One region of the Pseudonocardia sp. GCM10023141 genome, then DNA from elsewhere that is predicted to be linked to it. Evidence: riboswitches for the same ligand, from Rfam matches in the RefSeq annotation. Region 1 holds a riboswitch; the other holds the start of a gene.
The links. A riboswitch is a leader RNA that binds a small molecule or an ion and turns the genes downstream of it on or off. The one in region 1 is predicted to bind S-adenosylmethionine.
Positions count from the first base shown of each region.

Region 1 (7,098 bases):
TTCTCACCGACGGCGAGGCCGAGCGCCACGAGCGCCAGGCCGCGCAGTTCTCCGCGCTCCAGAAGCAGAAGTCGGAGAAGTTCGGCAACGGTCGGGCGCTGCATCGCCGGCAGCGGCTCGGGCTGCGCGCCACCTTCGAGGTCCTCGACGACCTGCCCGAGCCCGCCCGGCACGGCCTCTTCGCGCGGCCGGGCAGCCACGACGCCCTGCTGCGGCTGTCCAACGGCGGCTTCAACAGCGATCCCGACAAGGTGCCCGACGTCCGCGGGTTCTCGATCAAGGTGCTCGACGTGGACGGTACTGCCGTGCTCGGGGGTGGGCCCGCCGTGTCCCAGGACTTCGCGCTGATCAACCACGCGCACTTCAGCTCCCCCACCAGCGAGACGTTCGCCAAAGTCGTCACCGCCGCCGGTGCCACCCCCGGTGCCCTGCTCGGGAAGGTGCTGCGCAGCCCGGGCCTCGTGCCGCAGCTGCTCAAGGTGGCGGGGGCGCTCAAGACGCCGTTCACCGGTTTCGCCACCCAGGACTTCTACAGCGCCGCACCGCTGGCCTGCGGCCCCTACGCCGTGCGGGTGCGCCTGCAGAAGGCGTCGGACCGGCCCTCTCCCACGGCGAGCGACGACTGGCCCGCCGACGTCTTCACCCGCCTGGCCGACGCGCCGCTGGTGCACCTGTTCCAGGTGCAGTTCTTCGTCGACGAGCAGAGCACGCCCATCGAGGACGCCGCCGCCGTCTGGACGTCGCCGTTCCACACCGTCGCCCGCCTCACGATCCCCCAGCAGGAACGCGACGCCGCGCTCGACGAGGAGATCGAGAACGCCCGGTTCGACCCGTGGAACGCCCTGACCGAGCACCGCCCGTTGGGCGAGGTCATGCGTGCCCGCAAGGTGGCCTACTACGCGAGCCAGCAGAACCGGGGCGCGAAGTAGGCGTCGCTCAGGCGCGGGCCGCGAGCGCCGTGACGAAGCGGAGCAGCTCGGCGTGCACGACGTCGCGGTCGAGGTCCTGCAGCACGTTGTGCCGGTCCAGCGGGTAGGTGACGATCCGGCCACGCGGCAGCGCCGCCGCCACCGCCCGGGCGCCCGCCACCCCCGCAATGTCGTCGTCCTCGCCGTGCAGCAGCAGCACCGGCAGGTGATCCAGCGCACCCACCGTGACGAGCCGGCTCGTGCGCGGCGCCGCTGCCGCCAGCGCCCGCAGCGTCTCGGGGCGCAGCCCGCCCGCCCAGACGAGCGGGTCGTTGCGCACCCGCTCGGCCTGCTCCGGGTCGCGCACCAGCTCGCCGGGGTCCTTCCGCAGCTCCCACGGGTCGATCCCGGACGCCAACAGCGTCTCCAGCCCGCTCGCGCCGCCCAACGACGAGCCGGCGAGGACCAGCCCGGTGACGTCGGACGCGGGGTCATCGGCCGTGCCGTCGCGCCCGTCGCTCGACCTGCGGACCTCGCCGACGAGCAGCGTGGCGACGGTGGCGCCGAGCGAGTGCCCGAGCACGACCACCGGCACGCGAGGGAGGCTGGCACGCACCACCCGCAGCAGCGTCTCGGCATCGGCCACCAGGTCCGACACGTCGGTGATCAGCACCCGCTCGCCGTCGCTGTTGCCGTGACCGGCCTGGTCCGGCGCCCACACCTCGACGCCGGCCGACGTGGCAGCCGCCGCCAGGGTGGCGTACTGCCCGGAGTGCTCGCCGAGCCCGTGCAGCACGAGCAGGACGGCCACCGGCTTCCCGACGGGACGCCACCGCCGGTAGCGGACGACGCCGCGGACACCCGCGAACGTGGCGGAGCCGTCGACGCCGCTGCCGGCATCGGGGAAAGTGCTGTGCAGGGTCATGCCGCCACCAGTCCACGGTCGAGATCGTCGATGAGGTCGCCGACGCCCTCGATGCCGACCGACAGCCGCACCAGACCGGGGGTGACCCCGGTGGCCAGCTGCTGCTCGGCGTCGAGCTGCGCGTGTGTCGTCGAGGCCGGGTGGATCACCAGGCTGCGGACGTCACCGATGTTGGCGAGGTGGCTGAACAGGCGCAGCGCACCGACGAACCGTTGCCCGGCGCCCGCTCCCCCGTCCAGTTCGAAGGCGAGCACGGCGCCGCAACCGCGTGGGAGGTAGCGCTGCGCGGCGGCGTGCCACGGGCTCGACGCCAGCCCCGGGTAGTGCACCGCCGTGACCTCCGGTCGCGCCTCGAGCCAGCGGGCGACGGCCAGCGTGTTGGCGACGTGGCGATCCATCCGCACCGGCAACGTCTCGATGCCCTGCAGGAGCAGGAAGCTGTTGAACGGCGACGGCGCCGGTCCCAGGTCGCGCAGCAGCTTCGTGCGCAGCCGCATCGCGAACGCGAGCCCGTCGGATCCGAAGGTGTCGGCGAACACGAGCCCCGCGTAGCTGGGGTCGGGGTGCGTGAAGCCGGGCCAGCGCTGCGGATCGGCGGTGAAGTCGAACCGCCCGCTGTCCACCACAACGCCCCCGATCGCCGTGCCGTGGCCCGCGAGGAACTTCGTGGTGGAGTGCACGACGACGTCGGCGCCGTGCTCGAGCGGGCGCAGCAGCCACGGCGTCGGCACGGTGTTGTCGACGACCAGCGGCACGCCCGCGCCGTGCGCGACCGCGGCGACGGCACCGATGTCGAGGACGTTGCCGCGCGGGTTGCCGAGCGTCTCGGCGAACAGCGCGCGGGTCTGCGGCCGGATCGCGGCGGCCCACGCGTCGACGTCGTCGGGGTCGGCCACGAACGAGACGGCGATCCCGAAGTCGGCGAACGTGTGCGCCAGCAGGTTGTACGTGCCGCCGTAGAGCGCGGCGGAGGCGACGATGTGGTCGCCCGTCCTGGCCAGGTTCAGCAGCGCCAGCGTGACAGCGGCCTGCCCGCTGGCCAGCGCGACGGCCGCGGTGCCGCCCTCCAGTGCCGCGAGCCGCTCCTCGACGACGGCGGTGGTCGGGTTGGACAGCCGCGTGTAGGCGTGGGTCGTGAGGTCCCGCAGCGCGAAGGCGTCGGCAGCATGGTCGGCGTCGTCGAAGACGTACGAGCTGGTCTGGTAGATCGGCACGGCGCGCGACCCCGTGGCCGGGTCCGGCACGGCACCGGCGTGCAGCGCCAGCGTCTCGAAGGCACGCGGCGGTGCGGTCGTCACGCCTCTCGCTCCAGCACGTCCGACCACCAGCGCTGCGCGACACGCGGATGCGAGCGCAGCCAGCCGACCACGGCGTTGGCGCCGAAGTGGGCGAGCAGCGGGTTGTCGGGATCCTCGGCCACACCGGTGGCCGCCGCCGCGAGCTCGGCCGGGAGCACCAGCGGTTCGACCACGGCGTCGAGGCGTGGGCCGAAGAAGAACGGGATCGAGTAGCGGTCGATCCCGGCGGGCGGGCTGACCACCCGGTGCTGCGTGGCACGGAGGTAGCCCTGCGTCGCGATCTCCAGCATCTCGCCGATGTTGACCACGAAGCTGCCCGGCACCGGGGTGGCGTCGATCCACGACCCGTCGACCGCCTGCACCTGCAGCCCACCCACGTCGTCCTGCTGCAGCAGCGCCAGGTAGCCGTAGTCCTTGTGGCTGCCCACGCCCTGCTCGGGAGCGGGTCCCTGGCGCGGTGGGTAGTGCACGATCTTGACGTGGACGGCGGCCTCGTCGTCGAACCAGGCGTCGAAGTAGCCCTCGGGCTGCCCCAGCGACGCCGCGAGCGCGCGCAGGATCTCGCGGCTCACCCGTAGCGCCTCGGCCTGCCAGCGCAGCACGACGTCGCGCAGCAGCGGCAGCGCCGAGGGCCACTGGTTCGGGCCGATGAGCCGCAGGTAGTCCGGATCACCCGGGCCGACCTCGATCGCGGCGCGCTCCGGACCGATGTCGATCTGCTCGCGCTGATCGACCGCGCCCGCGGTGTGCTCGGTGCCGACGCGGGTGTAGCCGCGGAACTGCGGCGAGTGCACGTTCTCGATCTCGAGGCGCTGCTCGAGCGGCAAGGCGAAGAACTGGCGGGCCAGCTCCGCGATCCCCTCGGTGACCGCAACGGGCACACCGTGGCCGGTGACGTAGAAGAAGCCGACGTCGTGGGCGGCACGGCGCAGGTCGTCGAGGAACGCGGCGCGGTCGACCCCGGCGTCGCGGAACCGCGAGATGTCGACGACCGGGAGCGAGCGGGGGCTTGTCATGGCGCGCCGTGCGTCCGACCGGAGACCGACATGCTGCGATACAACCATGTGAACACCGGGTGGACCACGGCCGCCCTGCCGGTGCGCGCGAATCGCCGCCGAAGATCACATCCGCACGGCTTGACCCCCGGCGACGGCCCGACCTAACGTCGGACACAACGGTCACGAACACCAGCGCTCAGCCCCGGCTTGCTGGTTGGCAACCCCCGCGTGCGGTGGGGTGCTCCGGGTGACGACCGGGCGAGCGTCTCACCAGACCTCGCAAGCGCCCGAGATCCGCAGGAGTTCGCACCATGACCGCCCAGCGCGTGCCGTCGCTGTCTGCCGCGTACCGCCGCCACATCGACCAGATGCGCGGCTGCACCACCACGCGCTGTCGCTGACCCAGCGCTCCGGCCCGCCGCTGCGGGCCCTCGCCGCGCACCCTGCGGCACCCGTTCACCCACCCCCGCACCGGTGACCCCGGTGTGTCGAAAGGACGCTCCGCCGTGCGACGCATCCCCAAGTCCCTGCTCCTGCTCCTGCCGGCGCTGGCGCTCGCCGCGGCCTGCGCGGCACCGGGCTCGACGCCCGCCGCCGCACCCGGCGGCGCCGCACCGACGGTCGTCAAGATCGGCGTGACCGACGCCAGCGAGGACTACTGGACGGTCTACCAGCAGAAGGCCCAGGCCAAGGGCATCACCGTGGAGTTCGTCAACTTCACCGACTACAACCAGCCCAACCCGGCGCTGTCGCAGAACCAGCTGCAGCTCAACGAGTTCCAGCACCTGCAGTACCTCGCCAACTACAACGTCAAGAACAAGGACACGCTGGTGCCGATCGGCGCCACCGCCGTGTACCCGCTGCCGCTGTACTCCACGAAGCACACGGCGGTGGACCAGATCCCCCAGGGCGGCCAGGTCGCGATCCCGAACGACCCGACCAACCAGGCGCGCTCGCTGCTGGTGCTCGAGGCGGCCAAGCTGATCACCATCAAGGGTGGCGGCACCTCGGTCTCCACGCCCAACGACATCGACACCGCCGCGTCGAAGGTCACCGTCGTGCCGGTGGACGCGGCCCAGACCGCCACCAACCTGGCCGGCGTGGACGCCGCGATCGTCAACAACAACTACGCGACCGCCGCCAAGCTGGGCGCCGACAAGGTCATCTTCAAGGACGACCCGAACAGCGCGTCGTCGAAGCCCTACATCAACGCCTTCGTCGCGCGCGCCGCGGACAAGGACAACCCCACCTACGTCACGCTCGCCGCGCTCTACCAGGACCCCGAGGTGCAGGCAGCAGTGCGCAAGGACCTCGGTGACGGCGGCGTGTTCAAGAACAACGATGCGGCCGACCTGCAGGCGAGCACCGCGCAGATCGAGGCCGCGATCACGACGTCGGGTTCCTGACCGTGGCACCGGTGATCAGCTTCCGCGCGGCGGGCAAGCAGTTCGCGGGGTCCCGCGGCGCCGTCGTGCGGGCCGTCGATGACGTGGACCTCGACATCGACGACGGCTCGATCACCGGCGTCATCGGGTACTCCGGCGCGGGCAAGAGCACGCTCGTCCGGATGATCAACGCACTCGAGCTGCCGACCGCGGGCACGGTGACGGTGCACGGCCGGGTCACCGGTCAGCTCGCCGAGCGCGGCCTCCGCGAGCTGCGCGGCGAGGTCGGGATGATCTTCCAGCAGTTCAACCTGCTGTCCTCGCGCTCCGTCGCCGGCAACGTCGGCTACCCGCTGCGGATCGCCGGCTGGAACCGCGACGCCCGCCGCGCACGGGTGGCCGAGCTGCTGGAGTTCGTCGGGATCAGCGACAAGGCCCGGCAGTTCCCCAACCAGCTCTCCGGCGGGCAGAAACAACGTGTCGGCATCGCCCGCGCGCTCGCGACGTCGCCGAGGATCCTGCTCGCCGACGAGGCCACGAGCGCGCTGGACCCCGAGACCACCGCCGACGTGCTCGCCCTGCTCAAGCGGATCAACCGCGAGCTGGGCACGACGATCGTGGTGATCACCCACGAGATGGAGGTGGTCAGCTCCGTCTGCGACACGGTCGTCGTGATGGAGCAGGGCCGCGTGATCGAGCAGGGCCCGGTCTACGACGTGTTCGCCGACCCGCGCGAGCCGGCGACCCGTCGCTTCGTGCACAGCGTGCTGCAGGACCGGCCGTCGGCCGAGGCGCTGACGCGGCTGCGCGAGCACTTCGGCGGACGACTGGTCACCGTCGGGGTGCGGGCCGATCCGGGGGCGCGGGCCGCGCTCTCGGGCGTGCTCGCCGCGCACGACGTGCGCAGCACCATCGTCTACGGCGGGATCCGCGAGCTGGCGGAGAAGCCGTTCGGCAGCATCACGTTCGAGCTGACCGGCACGGACGCGGCGATCGACGCGCTGATCGCCGAGCTCGCCGCCACGACCAGGGTCGAGGAGCTGGCGACACCATGACCGAGTGGGACAAGCTCACCCCGATCCTGTGGCTGTCGTTCCAGCAGACGGTCTACATGGTCTTCTGGACGATGCTCATCGCCGGCGCGCTGGGCCTGGCACTCGGGGTGGCGCTCTACACCAGCCGCCGCGGCGGGCTGTTCCAGAACGCACCCGCCTTCCAGCTGCTCAACATCGTCGTCAACATCATCCGGCCGATCCCGTTCATCATCTTCATCACCGCGGTCGGCCCGCTGACGCTGCTGGTGATGGGCACGACGATCGGCACGCAGTCGGTGCTGTTCCCGATGTCGGCGATGGCGACGTTCGTCATCGGCCGGATCGTGGAGCAGAACCTCGTCTCCGTGGATCCGGGAGTGATCGAGGCGGCGCGCGCGATGGGGGCCGGCCGGTTCCGGATCATCTGGAGCGTGCTGGTGCCCGAGGCGCTGGGCCCGCTGATCCTGGGCTACACGTTCATCTTCGTCGGCGTCGTGGACATGTCGGCGATGGCCGGCTACGTCGGTGGCGGCGGCCTGGGCAACTTCGC
Region 1 covers NZ_JBHSIR010000028.1:75,733-82,830, forward strand. Annotated here, with positions in the region: gene ACFPFQ_RS17310 (hypothetical protein) at 1-929, shown strand, start outside; gene ACFPFQ_RS17315 (alpha/beta fold hydrolase) at 937-1,833, opposite strand; gene ACFPFQ_RS17320 (O-acetylhomoserine aminocarboxypropyltransferase/cysteine synthase family protein) at 1,830-3,131, opposite strand; gene ACFPFQ_RS17325 (isopenicillin N synthase family dioxygenase) at 3,128-4,147, opposite strand; SAM riboswitch class IV at 4,308-4,421, shown strand; gene ACFPFQ_RS17330 (MetQ/NlpA family ABC transporter substrate-binding protein) at 4,636-5,535, shown strand; gene ACFPFQ_RS17335 (methionine ABC transporter ATP-binding protein) at 5,538-6,569, shown strand; gene ACFPFQ_RS17340 (methionine ABC transporter permease) at 6,566-7,098, shown strand, end outside.

Region 2 (7,098 bases), on a different contig from region 1:
CTGGCACCGCTCGCGGCGGCCGCGCAGGCCATGGTGCCCGAGGTGGCGGCGCTCGTGTCGATCGGCGACGGCTACGACGACCTGCTCGCCGCTGCCGACGGCACCGTGCCTGCTCCCGCGGTGCCGGACACGGACCCCGCGTTCATCATGTACACCTCGGGCACCACCGGGCGCCCCAAGGGTGCCGTGCTCACCCACCGCAACCTGCTGCTGCACTCCTACAGCAACATCATCCACCTCGGCGACAGCGGCAACGAGCGCGTGGGGCTCTCCGGTGCACCGATGTTCCACATCGCCGGTGTCGCGGGCTTCTACCTCAACATGGTCGTCGCGGGTGCCACGGTGATGACGCCGTCGGGAGGTTTCGATCCGGCCGCGATGGTCGACCTGCTCGAGCGCGAGCGCGTCTCGGGCTGCTTCTTCGTGCCCGCGCAATGGGCAGCCATCTGCGCCGTGCCCGGCATCAAGGACCGCGACCTCTCCGCGCTGAAGCAGCTCTCGTGGGGTGCGGCGCCCGCGTCCACCACGCTGCTGCGCACGATGATCGACACGTTCCCGCAGGGCGACATCATCACCGCGTTCGGGCAGACCGAGTGCAGCCCCGTCACGTGCGTGCTGCGCGGCGAGGACTCGATCCGCAAGATCGGCTCCATCGGCACGCCGATGCTCAACGTCGAGGTCCGGGTCGTCGACGACGACATGAACGACGTGGCGCAGGGTGACGTCGGCGAGATCGTCTACCGCGGCCCGCTCGTGATGGACGGGTACTGGAACAAGCCCGCCGAGACCGCGGAGGCGTTCCGGGGTGGCTGGTTCCACTCCGGCGACCTGGTCCGCGAGGACGAGGACGGCTACTTCTTCGTCGTCGACCGCAAGAAGGACATGATCATCTCCGGCGGGGAGAACATCTACTGCGCCGAGGTGGAGAACGTGCTCGCCGCGCACCCGAAGGTGGCCGAGGTCGCCCTCATCGGGGTGCCCGACCCGAAGTGGGGCGAGTCCCCGCTCGCGGTGATCGCACCGCGGGACCCGGCCGACCCGCCCACGGCCGCGGAGATCGACGCGTTCTGTCGCGAGCACCTCGCGGCCTACAAGCGCCCGCGTGAGGTCGCCATCGTCGAGGCGCTGCCGCGCAACCCGAGCGGCAAGGTGCTCAAGACGCAGCTGCGGTCCGACCACGGCGCGCACGACGTCGTCGCCCGGATCGTCGGGGAGCCCGCCCCCCGATGACCGACCTCACCGGTGACTGGCACGGCACCATCCGGACGCCGGGGGCGGAGCTGGCCGTCGGCATCACCTTCACCGCGGCCGGCGGCACCGCAGCGGTGCCCGCGCAGGGGCTGCAGGGACTGCCGCTGGCCGACGTCGTCGTGGAGGGCACGAGGGTGCGCTTCGCCGTGCCGTCGATCCCGGGTGGGGCCCGGTTCACGGGCACGCTGATCGACGACGCCATCGCCGGGGAGTACAACCAGGGCGGTCGGGGCTTCCCGTTCACGCTGGTCCGCGGCACGGTGGCGGCGGCGGGTCGACCGCAGGAGCCGCAGCCGCCGTTCCCGTACTGGAGCGAGCAGGTGACGTTCGCGAGCGGGCCGGTGACGCTGGCTGGCACGCTGACCGTCCCGCCGACCGGTGGCCCGCACCCGGCCGTCGTCCTGATCACCGGGAGCGGCGCGCACGACCGCGACGAGTCGATCGCCGGGCACAAGCCGTTCCTCGTGCTCGCCGACGCGCTGACGCGAGCCGGGTTCGCGGTGCTGCGGGTCGACGACCGTGGCGTCGGCGGGTCCGGCGGCACCAAGGCGCAGTGCAGCTACGACGAGCTGGCACTCGACCCGCTGGCCGGGATCTCCCACCTGGCCGCACGCCCCGACATCGACCCGGCGCGGATCGGGCTCTGCGGGCACAGCGAGGGCGGCTACCTGGCCCCGCTCGCCGCAGGGCGAGCCGGTGGCGCCGTGGCGTTCGTGGTGGCGCTCGCCGGTCCGGCCGCTCCGGGCGCCGAGGTGCTCGTGCTCCAGAACCGCCTCGTCGCCGAGCAGGCCGGGCTCGCCGCCGACGCCGTGGAGCAGCAGGTGGAGTTCATCCAGGAGCTGTGCCGGCTGCTGGTGGCCCAGGACCTGGACGGCGCCCGCGCGCTGGCACGCGAGCGCATCACCGAGCAGTTCACCGGCATGCCACCCGAGGACCGGCCGGCCGCAGACCGGATCGAGGAGATGATCCCGGTCTCCCCCGCGTTCCGCGCGTTCGTCGCGTACGACCCCGCACCCGCGTTGGCCGCACTGACCGTTCCGGTGCTGGCCGTCTTCGGGGAGCTCGACGTGCAGGTACCACCCGCGCAGAGCGAACCGGCGATGCGAGCACTGCTGGCCGGCAACCCCGACGCCACCGTGCGCACCGTCGCAGGCGTCAACCACCTGATGCAGCCGGCGACGACCGGGGCGGTCACGGAGTACGCGGCCATCGCGACGACCATCGCGCCCGAGGTGCTGGCGCTGCTGACCGGCTGGCTGCAGGAGCGCTTCGGCTGACCCGGCAGACAGGCAGGCCGGCAGGCCGACTCGACAGGCAGGCCGGCAGGGCTGTGGCCGCCGTCACCTCCACGCCGATCTTGCGGCCGCCCCACCCTCCCGTGTTACCTTCTCTTCAGGTCATGAGTGCCAGCGCATAGCCCCGGCTTGCTGGTCGGCAACCCTCCTCCGCGGTGGGGTGCTCCGGGTGACGACCAGGCCGTTGCGCGCAGTGCGCAGGGGCAAGCGCGGACTCCACACGAGCGGGGTCCCCTGGCCAGGAGACTGCTATGTCGACGCCCACCCTCGCCCGTACCTGCACCGAACTGCCCCGCGTCGTCGGGGCCGACCTGCGGGTGCCACTGGTCACCGGCGAGACGATCACCTACGCCAACCTCGACCTCGCCGCGAGCGCGCCGGCGCTGGAGGACGTGGCCGCCCACATCACCACGCTGCTGCCGTACTACTCGAGCGTGCACCGCGGCGCCGGCTACGCCTCGCAGGTGAGCACCGCCGTGCTGGAGTCGGCGCGCGCGGCCGTCGGCGCGTTCGTGGGTGCCCGCTCCGACGACGTCGTGGTGTTCACCCGCAACACCACCGACGCGTTGAACCTGCTGGCCGGCTGCGTGCCGCACTCCGGCCAGGTGCTCTGCCTCGACATCGAGCACCACGCCAACCTGCTGCCGTGGCGCCGTCGCGCCCACCGCGTCGTCCGCGCCGCGGCCACCGTCGAGCAGACGTTGGCCGAGCTCGACTCCGCGTTGCGCTCCACCCCCACCGCGCTGCTCGCGATCACCGGGGCGTCCAACGTCACCGGTGAGGTGCTGCCGGTCGATCGCATCGTGGCGATCGCGCACGCTGCGGGCGCCCGGGTCGTGGTGGACGCCGCGCAGCTCGCGCCGCACCGCTGCATCGACCTCGCCGCCACCGGCGTCGACTACCTCGCCCTCTCTGGCCACAAGCTGTACGCGCCCTACGGTGCCGGCGCGCTGATCGGCCGCCGCGACTGGCTCGACGCCGCGCCCGCCTACCTCGCAGGCGGCGGCGCGGTGCAGGAGGTCACCCGCGACGGCGTCGAGTGGGCACCGGCCCCGCACCGCCACGAGGCCGGCACGCCCAACGTGCTGGGCGCGGCCGCGCTCGCGCAGGCCTGCCGCACGCTGGCACCGGTGCTCGCCGAGGCGGCGCTCGAGCACGAGCGGGCGCTGCTGGAGCGGCTGCGCACGGGGCTGGCCGCCATCCCCGGTGTCGAGACGCTGCGGATCTGGGCCGACAGCACCGACCAGGTGGCCGTGCAGAGCTTCACGGTGGCCGACCGCCCCGCCGGTTACGTGGCCGCCTACCTCTCGGCCGAGCACGGCATCGGCGTGCGCGACGGCCGCTTCTGCGCCCACCCGCTGCTCGCCACGCTCAACCCGGACTCGGGCGAGGCCGTCCGTGTCAGCATCGGTGTCGGTACCACCGCCGAGCACATCGACCGGCTCATCGACGCGCTCACCACGCTCGTCACCCGCGGCGCGTCCTGGACCTACGCACCGATCGACGGCCGCTGGGCACCGACGCCCGACCCGCGCCCGATCGACCCGCTGGGCATCGGCGCGCTGGGTCTGCCGGTCGGGCCCGCCTGCGGTCCCGCCGGGCACTGAGCCGCGCAGCGCTCACACCCACTGTCTCGCTCACACCCACTGTCTCGCTCGCACCCACCGTCTGGGGCCGGCGCACATCATCAGGGGCCGGCGCACACCGTTGACGGTATGCGTCAGCACCTGAGGGTGTGCGTCAGCTCGAGACCGGGGAGCCGCCGAGTGCGGGGAGCGAGACGCCGCAGGGCGGCTTGACGGCGTGGGCCGGGTCGAGGGCATTGAGGATGATCTGCCCGGTGCGCGGCGTCGTGATGATCGAGAGGTGGTCGGACAGGTCGATCTCGCAGCCGTCCTGCACCACGACGTTGGTGGCGTTCGGGGCGTCGAGCCGCCCGCTGGTGTAGGGCACCACCAGCTCGTCGTAGCGCGTCATGACCGTGGTGTAGGTGACGCCGGGGACGGCGGCGCCGCCGGGCTGCGCGTTCATCCGGTCCAGGTAGTCCGATCCGGAGATGAACTGCGGGCACGACGCGCAGGCCGCCGCGACGGCCGCGGAGAGCGGTGGCCGGATCCCCAGCCCGTCGGCGAGCAGCGCCACGGGCAGCGGGTCGGCCAGGGTGCCGCGGTAGAGCGGGGTGACCGCCACGTACTTGTCGACCTGAGCGGCGCCGCCGAGGAACTGCAGCCAGTACTGCGGCATCACGGTGCCCTCGGAGTGCCCGACGAGGTCGATCTTGTCGGCGCCGGTGGCCTCCCGGACCCGGTCGACGAACGCGCCCAGCTCCGCGGCACTGCTCTCCATCGCCCGCAGGCCACCGACGTGGCTCAGTGGCGCCACCTCGGTGACGCGGCCGTAGGTCAGGGCGAACACGCAGTAGCCGGCGTTCGCGAGCAGCGGCGACATCGTCTGCCAGTTGACGCTGCGGGACGCCAGCAGCCCGTGCACCAGCACCACCGGGTTCGGGTGCTCGGCGCTGGGGCGACACGTCCAGTCGTTGGACCCCGGTGGATCGACGTCGGGCCCCAGCTCGGCCGTGGCCAGCGCCGTGGCGCCGTACGGCACCGGCAGCGGCCGGGCTGGTTCGGCGTTCGCGGCCGGCGCCAGTGCCGCCAGCACGACAGCCACGGACGCCGTCAACCCGGCAACCGTTCCCCACAACGTCCGTGATCGCACGGCCCCTCAACGACGAGACCGTACCGGCGGTTACGCCTCGGTCCGGTCCGGGATCTTGTACCGCAGCAGCACCCGGCTCCCGCGCTCGTCGTAGTGGATGAGCACCGACTCCGAGACGGTGCTCATCAGCGGGATCCCCCGCCCGCCCACCTGCGGTTGCGCAACCGGCTGGCGCCATCGGCCGTGGTCCACGACCTCGATGCAGAGGCTGTCGGCCTCCGTCCAGAGCGTCAGCTCGACCGGGGTGTGGTCGTCGGCCGGTTCGTAGGCGTGGCGCACCGCGTTGGCCACCGCCTCGTCGACGGCCAGCACGACGTCGGAGGTCTCGTCCTCGTTGAGGTTCAGCGGCGCGAGCCAGCTGGCGAGTTGATGCCGGATCACCGACAGCTGCTCGGGGTCGGCGGGCCAGCTCCGGTGGACGAACTCGACGTGCCCGGAGGTGTCCATACCTCTTGCGTTCCACGTCAGGGGCGGTGTCAAACCCCGTCCACCGCAATACAACAGCCGCCTGCCGCCGTCTGGGGGACGCTGAGCGGCCGGTTGGCGTAGGGCCATGCCCGCAGCGCCACCAAACGTCACCCTCGCGCCACTCGCAGGCAAGCTCACCGGTCAGGTCCAGCGGTGCCCCCACCGGCAGCCCGCGCGACCGCCAGTGTGAGGACGTCGAGCTCGGACGTGCGGGCGGTACGGACCTCGATCGCGCTAGCGGGAGGAGTCACGCCGGCACGGTAACCGGCTCACCGAACCAGCGCCGGATCGCCGCGGCGGGCGACGCGGCCGGGCCCGCCCCCACCCACGCCACGTAGCCGTCGGGCCGCACCAGCACCCGGTCCACGCCGGGCCCGGCGCCGAGGTCCGTGCCGATCGGCGACGCCAGCACGCGCGCGACCACCCGGTCCAGCCCGGCGGCGACCGGCGTGGGCCCGGAACCGGGCGCACCCAGCTCGAGCAGCAGCCCGCGACCCGCGCGGAGCAGGGCGGCGACCGTCGTCGGTCCCTCCCCTGCGTCCAGCGCGAGGTCGATCATGCGCGTCCCGAGCAGCGGGTCGTCCTGACCGCTCTCGGGATAGCGGATGTCGAAGCCGGCCATCAGCCCGCTGAGGTAGCGGTTGGTGTCGGGCAGCCGGGCCATGTCGGCGACGATCTCGCGCAGCGCCAGCACGTTGAGGTCGTCGGGCGCCGCCGCCACGAGCACGCTCTGGGCGCGCGCCGTCGCGATCACCCGCTCCCCCACCGGGTGCCGCTCGTCGTGGTAGCTGTCGAGCAGGCCCGCCGGGGCTCGACCGCTCAGGTGGGCCGCGAGCTTCCACCCCAGGTTCATCGCATCCTGGACGCCCAGGTTGAGCCCCTGACCACCCACCGGCGGGTGGATGTGGGCGGCATCGCCCGCGAACAGCACGGCACCGTGGCGGTACTGCTCGACCTGCCGGGTCGCGTCGCTGAACCGGGTGGCGCCGTACAGCTGCGCCAGCGTCGTTCCGGGGTGCACCGCGTCGAGCGCCCGGGTGATCTCCCCCGCGGTGACGGGTGCCTCGCGCGGCAACGTCGCCTGCTCCGGCCCGCCGAACACGATCCGGTAGCGACCGGTGTGGTCGTCGGCGTCGCCGATGGGGTGCAGCATCATGAAGTAGCCGCCTGCGGTGCGCATCAGCATGCTGATGTGCCCGACGGCCCGCGGCACGCTGTCGGCCACCTCGCCCAGCGCGATGTCGCCCGTCACCGCGGACATCGTCCCGGTCCGCCCGGGGAACGCCGCGCCGACGAGCTTGCGCACCGTGCTGTGCCCGCCGTCGCAGGCCACCAGGAACCGCGCCTGCAGTTGCGCGGCACCCGC
Region 2 covers NZ_JBHSIR010000025.1:64,555-71,652, reverse strand. Annotated here, with positions in the region: gene ACFPFQ_RS13710 (long-chain-fatty-acid--CoA ligase) at 1-1,230, shown strand, start outside; gene ACFPFQ_RS13705 (alpha/beta hydrolase family protein) at 1,227-2,528, shown strand; SAM riboswitch class IV at 2,647-2,762, shown strand; gene ACFPFQ_RS13700 (aminotransferase class V-fold PLP-dependent enzyme) at 2,798-4,153, shown strand; gene ACFPFQ_RS13695 (esterase/lipase family protein) at 4,287-5,228, opposite strand; gene ACFPFQ_RS13690 (ATP-binding protein) at 5,295-5,711, opposite strand; gene ACFPFQ_RS13685 (FAD-dependent oxidoreductase) at 5,980-7,098, opposite strand, start outside.
Region 2: another riboswitch for S-adenosylmethionine. It lies ahead of ACFPFQ_RS13700 (aminotransferase class V-fold PLP-dependent enzyme); the one in region 1 lies ahead of ACFPFQ_RS17330 (MetQ/NlpA family ABC transporter substrate-binding protein).